2 regions of the Lysinibacillus sp. FSL P4-0201 genome follow, and region 1 is predicted to be linked to the other one. Evidence: riboswitches for the same ligand, from Rfam matches in the RefSeq annotation. Region 1 holds a riboswitch; the other holds the start of a gene.
What was found. Region 1 has a riboswitch for FMN ahead of ribE (riboflavin synthase). Riboswitches for the same ligand answer to the same signal wherever they lie in the genome.

Region 1 (7,656 bases):
CTTCATCTCCTTCATCATATCACTTTCTACTTTGTAATGTATGTGCTGTACATAGAAAAAAGCTCCCCACAACTTTTTGTAGGAAGCTTTTTTCTGTTATTTTATTGGAATTCTGACAATAGCAGTCGTTTCTAAATGTTTTGATGAATCAATTGAAATATGACCATTATATTTAGTGACAATTTCTTTGACAATAAATAAACCTTGTCCTCTTAGTCTACCATTCTCATGTTTTTTCGTTGAAAATCCTTGTTTGAATATGTGATCGGGATTCGCAATATTTGGCCCAGTATTGGTAATTTTAAATTCATACTGAGATTCATCTGCTGTACAGCAAATCTTAATCTTACGTTGTTCCTCAGGTAATTCAACAGCAGCATCAATCGCATTATCAATTAAATTGGATAGAATCTTGATTAAATCTGTCGTTTTAATCTTATTAAAGTCATTTTGAGAAAGCGTAAAATCCATATCAATATGATGATTTTGAGCCGTTAATTTCTTCGTTTGCAATAAGATGGACAAACCTGGATGATCAATATTTAATTTTAATGACTTGATCGCCTGAACTTCTTTTGATAGTGAGGATAAATATTGTCTCGCCTGATCTGTTTTTTCTAATTGTAATAAACCATGTAACACTTGGATATGGTTCGTAAAATCATGACGTAGGGACGACACCGAAGTAATCAATGTTTTGATTTCTGCTAGATATGTGTCCTCTGTAGCACCAACTTCCTTCGCTACCTCTTTTTGATACCATCTTTGTAAAAATAAAAAAGAACCGATGACAATTAAAATAAGTACACCATTAAAAATAAAATTAAATAGGTTGTCTTCAATGACTTTACCCTTAATACCATTTAGCGTATCTGCACTAATGTCAATGCCTAAATACCCGATAATTGTTCCATTATCATCTTTGATGGGTGCACCAACAGATAAATAAGACCCATGTTCAGAATCATGAATTACCTCTGTAACATAGGTTTCACCATTATAGGCCTTTTCAACATGCTTTGCAGGAACAGTACAAACCACGCCAATACCGAAGCCCTCTTTCATTTCTTTTGGCATCCCTGTAATCATGGCTATAGATACTTCAGGATTATCCACCTTTAAGGTGTAAACAAATAGTGCACCTAATTTTATCCTTGCATCGTTTAAATAATTTCTTACTTTCCAATAATAATCATTTTCCTGTGGATTATTTAAAAATTGCTGATAGGCATCCGTATCTATGGATGCAGCAATAGAATGGGCTGCCTCTAAGCTTTGATTGGCAATCGACTCTTCAACGGTCTTTTTTATTTTTACATAGGATGTAAAGATGTTTAAACTTGTAAACAAACATAATAAAATCGTTGATAGAATTAATATTAGTTTTATTTTTCTATTTTTCATAAAAAACGGTACTTCCTCATCTATAAATATTCTAGAATATTATTATATTATAATTAACTCTATTTTTTGTTTGTAAAGCAAACATTGCTTGTATATCCTACATAAATTAAAACACAAAATCAATTTTTATTTTATTCATACCCAAAATTACACACTGTAACAAATAGTTTAATAATCCTTGACAAGAAAGTAAACTAAAAAGAAAAGTAATAACTTTTTATGTCTCATTTCCTATTTAAATGGAAAATTGAAAAAACCACTAAAGCAAAGGTATCAAAAAAAGATCAGGTATCGACAATACCTGATCTCATCACAATATGCTTATTTTTTTCTTGAAGTCCGCGTTTGATCTTGCGGCTTTAGAAAGGTAGGTCGTTTACTATAGCCCTTTGGAGATAGTCGCAATAGGGACTTACGTATATTGCCCTTTTCAAAATCGGCACTAAAGTTTACGTATGGCACTCCCAAGACTCTCATATTCGCAGTGTATAAAAGGATGAAAAACACGGATATAAAAAAACCAAATAATCCAAAAAACGCCGAAGCCATAATAATGATTAATCGAAAAATACTCATAGCCGTCACAAAGGATTGATTGACCAATGTAAATGCAGCGATACTAGAAATGGCAATCACAACTATCATTGAGGGGCTTGTAACACCTGCTTTAATCGCTGCATCCCCAATAATTAGTCCCCCTACCACACTAACTGAGCCACTGATTGCACTAGGAAGGCGCAAGTTAGCCTCTCGAAACAATTCAAACATAAATAGCATCATTAAAATTTCTAGAATGGTTGGAAAGGGCAATCCTGACCTCGATTCTACAACCGTAGCAAGTAGAAGAAACGGAAGCTGCTCTTGATGATAAGTCGTCAATGCAAGCCAAAAACCTGGCAGTAGCATACTTATTAATATACCGACAATTCTGAGTAATCGTTCCATCGAGCTAACAATGAGTGGGTACTCATTATCCTCTGCCGATTTAAAGAGCAACATAATATTTGTAGGTGTAATTATGGCATAGGACACACCATCAATCATTAAGAGTATTCTTCCTCTAATTAAGGCCTGCATAGCAAAATCAGGTCTTCCTGTATAATCATGTCTTGGAAGAATTGTCGCTGTCTTTTCAATTTTTTCCATTAATAAGTCGCCATTGATAACAATATCCGTGTCAATTTTTTGTAATTGAAGTCGAATTTGTTCCAGCATATTTAAATTCACAATGTCTTCCATATATAGTATGGCTACGGTTGTTTTAGAACGCTTACCAATTTCTAATGTCTCTACACTAAAAGAATTAGTCGGTAATCGTTTTCTTAATAAAGCAATATTAATAAAAACATCTTCAATAAAGTCATCTCTAGGTCCCTTTACTACTAGTTCTAATGTTGTTTCCCCAGGCTCTCGATTGGGTCTTTTTGAAATATCACTAGAATAAAGTAATTGATTTTCTTCAAAATACAGTAAAACATGGCCTTTATAGACCCTAGTTATCGCATCCTCTTTCGATAAAATCTTTTGTAAATAGGGAATGTGTAAATGCTGTTCAATTTCTTCCTCTAGCATGTCCTCAGTGACATTGCATAACAAAGATTGAACACGTTGAACAACCACAGTTTGAAGTATTTGCTCATTGACCATTGCATCACAAGTTATCAAATGTACTGTATATTGCTGAAAATTATATTGTTGGAAAATCACATCAGCAGAGCGTTGAAATAGTGATTTCAACATTTTCAAATTAATTTGTTCCATTGATGAAATACTTCTCATCTCCTACTGAGCCAGCTCAAGATTAGTACATTTATGAAAACAATCACCTTCAATAAATACACTTAAGCATATTTTTCCCATGGTTGTTCAAAATATTCAAAGAAACAAATGTTGTGAAGACTATTCAAATTGTCCTGATCCAATCATTTTCTTTAGATTTGCCATCTCAATTGCAGACATTGCCGCATCATAGCCTTTATTACCAGATTTTGTTCCTGCACGTTCAATTGCCTGTTCAATATTTTCAGTAGTAACAATTCCAAAAATAACAGGTACATTCGTTGACAATGACACATTGGCAATGCCTTTTGCTGATTCATTACAAACATAGTCATAGTGTGTTGTAGAGCCACGAATAACAGTACCTAAACCAATAATAGCATCATATTTCTTTGTTTCTGCCAGTTGTTTTGCTATAAAAGGAACTTCAAAAGCCCCTGGCACCCATGCAACATCAATAGATGCAGAATCAACCCCATGACGAGTTAAACCATCCATTGCCCCATCCAATAATTTGCTAGTAATAAACTCATTAAAACGACCCACTACTACTGCAATTTTCAAATCCGTTCCAATTAATTGTGCTTCAAATGTTTGACCCATTGTTCCTTCTCCTTTTTACATAGAAATTTTAGTTTTATTAGTGGATAATTGTTTACGATAAGCAACCAATGCTTCTATCGAGATCATTTTTAAGCCATGATGTGCAGCGTAATTTGTTAGTTCTTCAAACCGAAGCATATGCCCATCATCACCCATAATTTCGCAAATAACACCTGCAGGTACGCTATGACAAAGCTTCGCTAGGTCAATAGTGGCCTCCGTGTGCCCTCTCCGTTCCAGCACGCCTTGCTCTTTCGCAATCAACGGAAAAATATGGCCTGGTCGACGAAAATCAGTTGGCTTAGCTTGCTTTTCTATCATTCTTTGTATCGTTAGCGCACGCTCAAAGGCGCTAATCCCTGTCGTTGTTTCTACATGATCGATACTTACCGTAAATGCGGTTTGATGGTTATCTGTATTGTGCTGAACCATTGGATATAAATCTAGCTTTTGTGCAAGCTGCTGCGAAATCGGCGTACAAATTAAACCTCTACCATTGGTTGCCATAAAGTTGATTGTTGCTGGTGTGATGAATTCAGCGAGTGCCAGAAGATCTCCTTCATTTTCTCGATCCTCATCATCAACCACCACAATCATATTGCCCTGCCTTAAATCCTCTATGGCTTCTTCAATTGAATGTAGCACGATGATCAACTCCTATTCTGTGATTTAAAAACCATGTTGTGCTAAATAATCTCTTGTAATAGCTGGCGTTGTTTGCCCCTTTTTTAATTGCCCTATAATGTATTTTCCAACTAAATCGGTTTCGATATTAACGATTGCTCCAACCCTCTTCATACCTAAAACGGTTTCTTTGTAAGTATGAGGAATAAGTGAAATTGTGACACTATTGGCTTCAACATGAAAAAGGGTTAAGCTTGTGCCATCAATTGTTATGGAACCCTTTGGAATACAAAAGTTGGTTAGCTCCTCTGACATTTCGATATCAATATAAACGGCGTTTGCTACTGGACGTTTTCGCAAAATTTTGCCGACTCCATCAACATGACCAGCAACAAAATGGCCACCAAATCGTCCATTAGCAGGCATGGCACGCTCCAAATTAACAGAATCGCCTATTGCCAGCTGCTGTAGATTTGTTGCTTTGACTGTTTCAGGCATAACATCCATCGTAAGCTGCTGTTGTGTGAAATTTGTCACTGTTAAACAAACTCCATTGACCGCTATACTGTCACCAAGCTTGACATCCTCCGTTATCTTAGCTGATTGAACCGTAATTTCCATACTGTCCCGATCGCTTTGCACGGCTTTTATGATACCAATATCCTCTACAAGTCCTGTAAACATTCCATCACCTACTCTACTTTATTAGCACTTCTATCCTTTACTTTTAAAGTTGATCCACCTGTTTTTGTGCCTTATCCTTCTCCCTTCTCTCGTTAGCAATAAAAAATAAAAACCCCTTTACATCAAAGGGGTTTTGGGAGTATAAGACATCAACAAATAAGCCTATTTGAAAACAATTTTTTCATAGACCGTCATCTCATTCGTTCTTCTCCCATCCAGACTATCACTGTCGGTTTTGGATTTGCACCAAATCAGCTTGCGCTCACGGACTTTGAATTGCTTCATCACCGCCGATTGGGAATTTCACCCTACCCCGAAGAACATCTTCTATTCGATTGTAGCTAAATAAAAAAACTTCCCACAAGATGATTGGGAAGTTTTGTAATAAATGCATAGTCAAATAAACCTTCTAAATTAGTATCAATTTAAAAAGTTCGCATTTTTACCCTTCTCCCATCCAGACTGTAACTGTCGGTTTTGGATTTGCACCAAATCAGCTTGCGCTCACGGACTTTGAATTGCTTCATCACCGCCGATCGGGAATTTCACCCTACCCCGAAGAATATTTTTATTTAGCTAGTCTTACGATAACACTATTTTATTATATTATCCATCCTTCTTTTTAAATTTTTTTCGAAGCATAAATTTTAAACAGCTCTGACTCGACTTGAAAAATGTAAAAGATATTATTAAAATGATGACATTTAACCTGTTTATGGAACTTCTTAATCAAAAAAACGTTCCTTTACAAGTGACTATTCAGTCTAGCAGTTTGGAGGTCATTTACTTGACATTTTTTAAAAATATACCTTTTAAACAAGCTATTTTCTATGCCCTATTAGCACTCTGTTGTGGGGTTTCGATCGTTTTCGTACATCATAACGAACAATTTTATGATCGACCGATAGCGGAAATAACGCAAGTGGATGTAACAGCATCAGAACCCATGACAGATATGTATGAAAATGAGGATTTTTTGTTTACACAGGAGATTATGGCCATTATCAAAAATGGTCAGCATAAGGGGCAATCCATTCATTTGACGAATGACTATTCTTCGTCTGGTGCTTTTGATCAAGAATACCATGTAGGCAATGAAATCTTTGTCACGCTAGATGATCGCAAAACACAATCTGTTTTAACAGGAACCATTCTCGATTTAAAACGAGATCAAACCATGGTAATGATTGCATGGATTTTTATTTTTGCCCTACTTATTGTAGGTAAAAGACAAGGCTTATTTTCTATCATTAGTTTGAGTGTCAATGCTGTGATTTTATCATTCGCATTAGATCTTTATGTGAAGCATGGGGGCGTAAGCCTGTTATTAGTCAGCGGCATTTGCGCCCTGCTATTTACGATTATTTCGCTACTACTTATTAGTGGATTGCATACAAAAACATATGTAGCCATCGTGTCCACACTTTTAGGCACTGTTATAGCGCTTATCATAAGCTCTATTGTAATGTGGTTGACAGGTGAAAATGGTCTTCGTTATGAAGAAATGCAATTTTTAACACGTCCCTATCGTACCGTCTTTATGGCAGGTTTATTTATTGGCTCACTTGGGGCAGTAATGGATGTTTCTATTACAATGGCTTCCTCGATTTTTGCTTTATACGAGCAAGATCCTACAATCTCTGTCAAGGCTCTGAAATCTTCGGGACATGAAATCGGTAAAGATATTATGGGTACCATTACAAGTATCTTATTCTTTGCCTACCTTTGCGGCTCCATACCTATGATTATTCTCTATTTAAAAAATTCTTCCACATTAGGGCTTACATTGTCCTTAAATCTTTCTTTAGAATTAGCCCGTGCCTTAGCAGGGGGTATTGGTGTTGTCCTTACGATTCCTATCAGTCAGTATACCGCTATATTTTTCATCAATCGAAAGAGGGTTCAAGGATGAATGTTGTCGTCTTATTAGCAGTTATATTATTCGTGTTAATGGTACTTGTCGGCGGTAGACAGGGGATACGCTCATTTCTTTCTTTATTCCTAAACTTTGGTGTGCTCTTTGTCACCATTTTTTTAATGACAAACCCTAAAAATTGCCCCATCATCTTGACGTTTATTGCCTGTACGGTCATTAGCTGTATTAGTCTTTTCTATATCAATAAAACAAACAGTAAAACCATTACAGCCTTTATCTCGACGATGGTGACGATAGGTATGTTACTACTCTTTATTACCTTTGTAACGGAAAAGTCGATGATCCAAGGGTTTGGCGAAGAATCAACTGAAGAAATCAGCATCTTTTCTCTCTACATTGGTGTTAATTTTGTGCAGATTGGTGCATCAGTCATCATTATGAGTACGATTGGTGCCATTATGGATGTAGCCATTTCCATCGCTACCTCTATGCATGAGATTTTTTATCGCAATCCTTCGATGAGTAGAAAAAAATTATTTACAGCTGGCTTAAGCATAGGAAGAGATATATTAGGAACCGATACTAATACGTTATTTTTTGCTTTCTTTGGTGGCTATTTAAGCTTATTAATCTGGTTCAAGGACCTCTCCTATTCGATTGGGGAAATTGTTAACTCCAAGGTTTTT
Region 2 (7,656 bases), 270 kb from region 1:
TATTACAGCAGCATTAGGGCAATCTATTTTAGCCATTAGTGCTGTGGCAGGACTTATTTACTTATTAAAAGTAGTAGATTTAACAAAGCCCTCTAAACAACGTTTTTGGTTAGAAGCTGTCATGTACTGTCTTGTAGTAGTTGTTGGATTTGTCGCGGTAACATCTACATTTAGTGCTATGGATTATGAGTCTAGTTATAATTATGTGGATAAAGAAGGAACTACTCGTAAAATTATTTACAATTTACCTCCAGTATTCGGTATGAATGAATATGAAGTGATAGAAGAACATGGCATGTCGCCATTAGTAGAAATGCCAGCGTTAATTAATGCTAAAAAATTAACAACCGTTGTTTGGTCATTATTGGTAGGATCTGTGTTGTATTTATTAATTCGTTTAATTGCTCGTCGTCGAATTAGTGCCATTTTCCAACCACTTGTTAAACGTGTCAATTTACAATTACTTGATGAAATTGGTTATCGTTCAGTGCTGATTGGTTTCCCTGTATTCTCCCTTGGTGCTTTAATCTTTGCGATGATTTGGGCACAAATTGCTTGGAGTCGTTTCTGGGGTTGGGATCCAAAAGAAGTATGGGCTCTTATTACATGGTTATTCTATGCAGCATTCCTGCATTTACGTCTATCAAAAGGCTGGGAAGGTCGAAAATCTGCTTGGTTAGCACTAATTGGTTTTGGGATTATTTTATTCAACCTAATTGCTGTTAACTTAATTCTTGCAGGTTTACACTCCTACGCGTAACCTGTGAAGCAACAAGCCTTTTCGCTGTAGCGAAGAGGCTTTCTTTTCTTTTCAATATGTGTCACACCATGTACAATAGAAGTTAGAGAAAGATGGAAGAGAGGGATCGTGAAAGTGTCAGAAAATATTTCAGTATTAGTAGTAGATGACGAGGATCGTATTCGCCGCTTATTAAAAATGTATCTTGAGCGAGAAGGATACCTTGTTGACGAGGCCGAAAATGGAGAACAAGCGATCGAGAAATCTTTAGAAAAAGAGTATCACTGTATTTTACTTGATATTATGATGCCTGAAAAAGATGGGCTAGAAGTGTGTGCAGAAATTCGAGAGCGCGCAGCAACACCAATTATTTTATTAACTGCCAAAGGCGAAGAAGCGAACCGTGTACAAGGCTTTGAGCTTGGTGCAGATGACTATATCGTAAAACCATTTAGTCCTCGTGAGGTTGTGTTACGTGTGAAGGCTATTTTACGTCGTTCACAGGCTTTCTCACCAACGACTAATGCATCTTCTTCAAAAGATTTAGTGGTGTTCCAACACTTAATGATTGACCATGATGCACATCGTGTGACTGCAGAAGGCATTGAGGTTAATTTAACACCGAAAGAGTATGAATTGCTGTACTTTTTAGCGAAATCGCCAGACAAAGTATTTGACCGTGAACAACTACTAAAAGAGGTATGGCATTATGACTTCTTTGGTGATTTACGCACAGTAGACACACATGTAAAACGTTTACGTGAAAAGCTCAACCGAGTTTCTGAAAACGCTGCTAAAATGATTGTGACGGTTTGGGGCGTTGGATACAAATTTGAGGTTGTCAATGAATAGAATATGGAATAGTGTTGTCGGGAAGCTATGGGTAACCATATTGCTTCTCGTTTCATTTGTATTATTTGTTTTCACGGTATTAATGCTTGAATTTCTTCAAAATTACCATATGCAGCAAGCAGAAATTTCATTGCGACAAACAGCAGCAACGGTAGCTAGTATAGTAGATGACAATGAAACAGCCGAATCTACCTCTGAATTATTAAAAGATATTTTACCTACAGGGACCAATGCATTGATCGCTATCAGTCATGTTGAAGTGTCCTTTGCGATGCAAGAGGGTGTCAACAAAAAAGAAATACAAGATACTATATTAGCCAATAAATCTTTTCATGAAGTGTTTCAATCAGATGAGCCGATTATTAAAGAAATGATGATGCCTTCTTCAACTGATCAAGAAAAGATGGAATCTTATGTCGTACTTGGTTTTCCCCTAAATGTTGAAAATGCAGTACATGGAGCTGTCTTCATCTACCAAAGCCCAGATGCGCTACATAAAACGTCTAAGGAAACTACGAAAATTGTCTTTTTAGCAGCCTTCATAGCATTTGTGCTGACGACATTCTTCGCATTCTTCCTTTCTTCACGTATAACTTCGCCATTAAGAAAAATGCGTGAATTAGCTTTTGAAATTGCAAAAGGGAATTTTGAAGCGAAAATGCCTACTACCCAAAATGACGAAATTGGTCAGCTTGCCGTTGCCTTCAACCAAATGGGCCGTCAATTAAAGCATAATTTAGAGGTTATCAACCAAGAAAACGAACAGCTTTCTAATATTTTGACATCTATGACAGATGCAGTGATTACGTTTAATCGGGATCGTACAATATTATTAAGTAATCCACCAGCTGAACGTCTAATGCAAAAGTGGTTTGTCAACAAAGGCTCACAAAGTGCAAAACCTATTCCGCCAGAGCTGTATCATATGCTTGATCATGTACTGATGTTTGAGGATAAACTAGAAGAGGAAATTGAAATGGATGGCAGCTATTATACATTTACCATTAGTCCTCTTTATAGTGGGGAAATGATACGTGGTGCTGTCGCTGTTATTCGTGATATGACTGAACAGCATCGCTTAGAAAAACTAAGATCGGATTTTATTGCGAATGTCTCTCATGAGCTTCGGACACCGATTGCCATGCTTCAAGGTTACTCAGAAGCATTAATGGATGACGATTTTATTCAGGATCAGGAAGAGCGAAATGAGATTACCAAAATTATTTATGATGAATCGAAGCGAATGGGTCGCCTTGTGACAGATTTATTAGATTTGGCACGTATGGAATCAGGGCATATGACGCTTTATAAAGATGAATTACCAATTAATTCTACTTTCGAACGTATTACACAAAAATTTGCACAGGTAGCAAAAGAAAAGCACGTTCGTCTGCTGTTTGAGAGTGAATTTAATGACGAGGCCATGATTAATATAGATGAGGATCGCATTGAACAAGTGCTTACAAATTTAGTTGACAATGCCCTGAGACATACAGATGAAGGGTCTGTGACTGTAAAAGTAGAGCAGGAGCCGACATTTGCTAAAATATCTGTTCAAGATACAGGACATGGCATTCCTCAAGAGGACTTACCCTATGTCTTTGAACGTTTTTATAAAGCAGATAAAGCACGTACTCGTTCCAAGGGTGGAACTGGTCTCGGCTTAGCCATTGCTAGAAATATTGTGAAGGCACACTCAGGTAATATTATGGTAGACAGTGTGTTGAAAGAGGGTACGACCTTCACGTTTTATTTACCGTTCGATTAATAACAAGTATTGCTATTAATTGGCTGTAACTTCTATGAATGTAAGACGACAAATATTATAGAACGGGGGTGGAGTGCTTTGAATGACTCCGTGTTCCATCGACTATACGATGCATATCACCAAGACGTGTTTCAGTTTTTAATATATTTAGTAAAAAACCGTACACTTGCCGAAGATTTAGCACATGAAGTTTATGTACGAGTGTTGCGCTCATACGATCAATTTGCAGGCAATAGTAGTGAGAAAACTTGGCTATTTGCTATTGCTAAAAATGTAGCAATTGATCATTTTAGAAAGCAAGCTGTACGTCAAAAGCATTCACATGATTTCTTTGACTGGGAAACGGAACAGCTCCATTCAACCACGCCATCACCGGAAGATATGCTACAGGCCAGTGATGAATTTATGCAGGTAGAATCAGCACTTGAAAACTGTACAGGCGACCAAAAAATGGTCATTATTATGCGCTATTTTCAAGATTTATCGATTGCAGAAACAGCGCAAATACTAGATTGGACAGAAGCTAAGGTAAAAACGACCCAGCATCGAGCCATTAAATTTTTAAGGCAACAGCTACAGCCGATTAGAGAACAGGAGGCGAAACGGCAATGACACATAAGCCATTTGATGATGAACAGCTTGAACATGTCTTGAACAATGCCCCTAAGCTTTCTGACCGCCGTTCAAAAGAAGAAATATTAAATCGGTTAATGGCAGATGCTCGCTTGCAGGATAATAGTCACCTACAAGAAGCGATACAACAACCTATAGAGAATGAAGAAGCACAACAAGCAAGTAAATCTTTGATTCAAGATGAACGACCATCACGATTTAAGTTCCGAAAAATGCCGATTTTTACGAGTGTAGCAGCAGTTTTCGCGATAACGGTACTCGTTGGCTTCATGTTCATGAATAATGACGCTAGCCAAAAAGATCTAGCTAGTACGCCAGAAACGGCTAATTACTCTACGTTACAGGAAGATCGTTCTGCTAAAGAGGCAGCTACCCAGGATGAGGCACTTCAATCCAGTATTGTATCGGAGCATGAGCGTATGTTATCTTTACGGTCGTCTGTCTATGAGGAAGATGTGAAAGATGCTGTCGTTTTCCGTATTGGTTTGGCAGGACGCGATGCAGAAAGTGTTCCAATGACATATGTGATACCAAATGAGCGTGTAGCAACTGATTTTGGAACAGAAAAGCCTTCTACCCTACAGATGTATGAAAAATATGCTCCTCAAATAGATGAAGAAGCCAAAGGGTTTACGGATTATCATCCTTTTAAAGGTGAACTGAAGGAGAAGGAAGACAAGCTTGTCCACGTATTACCAAAGGACAATGACTATGATGTTGCATCAGCTACCGTTAATGAGTACAAAGGGACTTTAGAGGATACCTTCTCGGATTCTGAATATACGGAAGTTGAGATTCAAAATGAAGATGGCACACCTTATGAGTTTTCTCAGGAGGGTGAGCCAAGTCAAGCTATGTCATTAACAAACGCCAAGCATTTTAATTATTATTTATACCAAGATGGTAGTGGGGCAGAATACCTGTCACCAGATTTCCGTCAAACATTTGCTAATGTTACAGAGGCGCTTACACTAATGAAAAACAAAAATGATGATGTTTATGTAACAGTCGTTCCTGAAAACGTAACATATACCGTGAAAGAGGAAGCCGAAGGTGTAGTCGTAACATTCGATATTCCCTTAGATTTAGCATCGATGGAGCCAATTCGCGCTACCCAATTAATTGAAGCTATGATGTTAACTGCTGCTAGCTTTGACCAACAATTACGCTTGGATAATGTGGTCCAAGAAAGCTGGGAAGGATTCGATTTAAAAACGTATTTGCCAAAGCCTGTGGGGCCAAATAAACAATATATGCCTTAGTCAAAATCAAAAAATGGAGCATTCCTGTAACATGGAATGCTCCATTTTTACAATACTTACAAATCTAATCGGAATTTTTTAAGCAGAACTATTTACTTTTTCTTAATAATTAATTATAGTAAGGTTGTAGTATAAAATAATATGATTCATCTTCGGGGCAGGGTGAAAATCCCGACCGGCGGTAATAGAGTGGTGAACCGTTAATGTTTCCATTAACTCGAATGGTTTATGCTTCGCTCTTCAGCCCGCGACCTGTGCAAATTTATTTGCATGGCTGACTTGGTGTGATTCCGAGGCCGACAGTTAAAGTCTGGATGGGAGAAGATGGAGGTACGATCGTCATTCATTGTTATGAAATAAACTATGACCGAGCGCTTTTTTTGTATGGCTTTTTAAACAGTGCTCAAAAATAGTTTAAATTGACGCCTATTCGTCATGCCTTTCTCCCTTGTGCTCTTTATGCATAAGGGTTTTTTCGTGCTAACAATTGAAAGATCGTCACCTTTCTTCTTGCGAGATTGAATCAGCAAAGAGGAGAGAGTTTTCTATGAAGAAAAATGTTAAACTTCAATCGTTTATTACGATTGGCATGCTGAGCAGTATTTCGTTTTTATTAATGCTTTTTAATTTCCCAATTCCACCATTCCCAGCATTCTTGGAAGTCGACTTTAGTGATATGCCTGCATTAATAGCAGCCATCACAATGGGGCCTGTAGCTGGTATTTTAGTAGAATTATTTAAAAATGTATTGGATTGGATTTTCTCTGGAACGCCAACAGGTGTACCAGTAGGTCATATTGCCAACTTTGCAACAGGTATTTTATTTATTTTGCCTGTAAGCCTTATTTTTAATCGCTTTAAAACAATTGCTGGTCTTGTTGGAGGTTTAGCGACAGGAACAGTCGTAATGGCAGTAGGGATGAGTATTTTAAACTACGCAGTATTTTTACCGATGTACACATACTTCTTAGGAATGGAACCTGTTGTAGGTGACTCACTTTATAAAATGATTATCGCTGGGATTTTACCATTTAACATTGTGAAAGGTATTTTATTAACGGCTATTATGGCGTTTTTATTTACAACTATGCGCAAGTGGATCGACCGCCAGCGTTCTATCTATATAACAAAATAATTTTTACTAACCTCGGGTGAACATACCTGAGGTTTTTTGTTGGAAGGAATGATGGATAGGGAAAAGTGTGAAGAATAGAAAGGCAAAACTAACGGATAAATATAGAAAAAAGTAATGGGGTAAAAAAGCTAACTAGTACTTTATAATTATAACCTAGTCGAAAGCTATATTTTCATGTAAAATAGAGAAGAGTTTAGAATGTTTGAGGAGTTTGAAGAGATGAGTGGAAAAAAAGGACAATGGTCTAGTAAATTAGGTTTTATTTTAGCATCAGCTGGTGCGGCGATCGGACTAGGGGCAATTTGGAAACTTCCCTATGTAACAGGACAAAGTGGTGGAGGAGCATTTTTCCTTATCTTTGTATTATTTACCTTGTTAATAGGACTACCGATGTTATTGTCCGAGTATGTTTTAGGACGTGGTACACAATCCGAGGCTGTAACAGCGTATAAAAAAATTGCTCCAACTAAGCCAGGCTGGGCTTGGATTGGTCGAATGGGCGTGCTAGGCTGTTTTTTATTATTAACTTTTTATAGCGTAGTTGGAGGTTGGATCTTTATTTATAGCGGGCTAGGTGTAGCTGGCGCGGTAATTGATCCAGCAGTAGATCCAACTGAATTATTTGGAAAAATTATAGGCACGCCTTGGATTACGCTAGTTGGTCTAGTGTTGTTTACATTAGCCAACGTACTTGTGATTTCATTAGGTGTACAAAATGGGATTGAAAAGGCCAATAAATGGATGATGCCGTTACTTTTCATAATGTTCATTGTCCTTGTTGTGCGTGCAGTTACATTAGATGGGGCAATGGAAGGGGTAAAATTCTTCTTATGGCCTGATTTCTCGAATATTACGGGTAAGGCATTATTAGAAGCCCTAGGGCAATCGTTCTTTGGGTTAGCAGTAGGCTTTTCTTGTCTAGTTACATATAGCTCTTATCTAAAAAAAGATGTCAGTCTTCCGAATTCAGCGGGTTCTGTAGTGCTGTTAACTGTGCTTGTTTCATTTTTAGCAGGTTTAGCGATTTTCCCTGTTGTGTTCGCCTTTGATTTAGAGCCAGCAGCGGGTCCAGGCTTGCTATTTATGGTGCTACCAACAGCATTTAGTCAAATGCCATTTGGTGAAGTGTTTTTAGCCATGTTTTTATTGCTATTTTTATTTGCTACATTAACGTCATCATTTAGTTTATATGAGATTATCGTAGCGGCATTTATGGAGCATAGTCAGAAATCCCGTCCGATGTGGACGCTTTTACTTGGTATAGTCG

Region 2: it holds a riboswitch for FMN, as region 1 does, so the genes downstream of both, MKY76_RS06410 (ECF transporter S component) here and ribE (riboflavin synthase) in region 1, are expected to answer to the same signal.

Annotation. Positions count from the first base shown of each region.
Region 1 is NZ_CP151995.1:1,603,499-1,611,154, reverse strand. It holds gene MKY76_RS07870 (GHKL domain-containing protein) at 97-1,404, opposite strand; gene MKY76_RS07865 (spore germination protein) at 1,726-3,165, opposite strand; gene ribE (6,7-dimethyl-8-ribityllumazine synthase) at 3,304-3,786, opposite strand; partial or broken gene ribB (3,4-dihydroxy-2-butanone-4-phosphate synthase) at 3,805-4,431, opposite strand; gene ribE (riboflavin synthase) at 4,456-5,094, opposite strand; FMN riboswitch at 5,294-5,419, opposite strand; FMN riboswitch at 5,536-5,661, opposite strand; gene MKY76_RS07845 (YibE/F family protein) at 5,882-7,006, shown strand; gene MKY76_RS07840 (YibE/F family protein) at 7,003-7,656, shown strand, end outside.
Region 2 is NZ_CP151995.1:1,331,176-1,338,831, forward strand. It holds gene ccsB (c-type cytochrome biogenesis protein CcsB) at 1-760, shown strand, start outside; gene MKY76_RS06390 (response regulator transcription factor) at 875-1,591, shown strand; gene MKY76_RS06395 (ATP-binding protein) at 1,584-3,359, shown strand; gene sigX (RNA polymerase sigma factor SigX) at 3,417-3,971, shown strand; gene MKY76_RS06405 (hypothetical protein) at 3,968-5,254, shown strand; FMN riboswitch at 5,399-5,584, shown strand; gene MKY76_RS06410 (ECF transporter S component) at 5,802-6,389, shown strand; gene MKY76_RS06415 (sodium-dependent transporter) at 6,609-7,656, shown strand, end outside.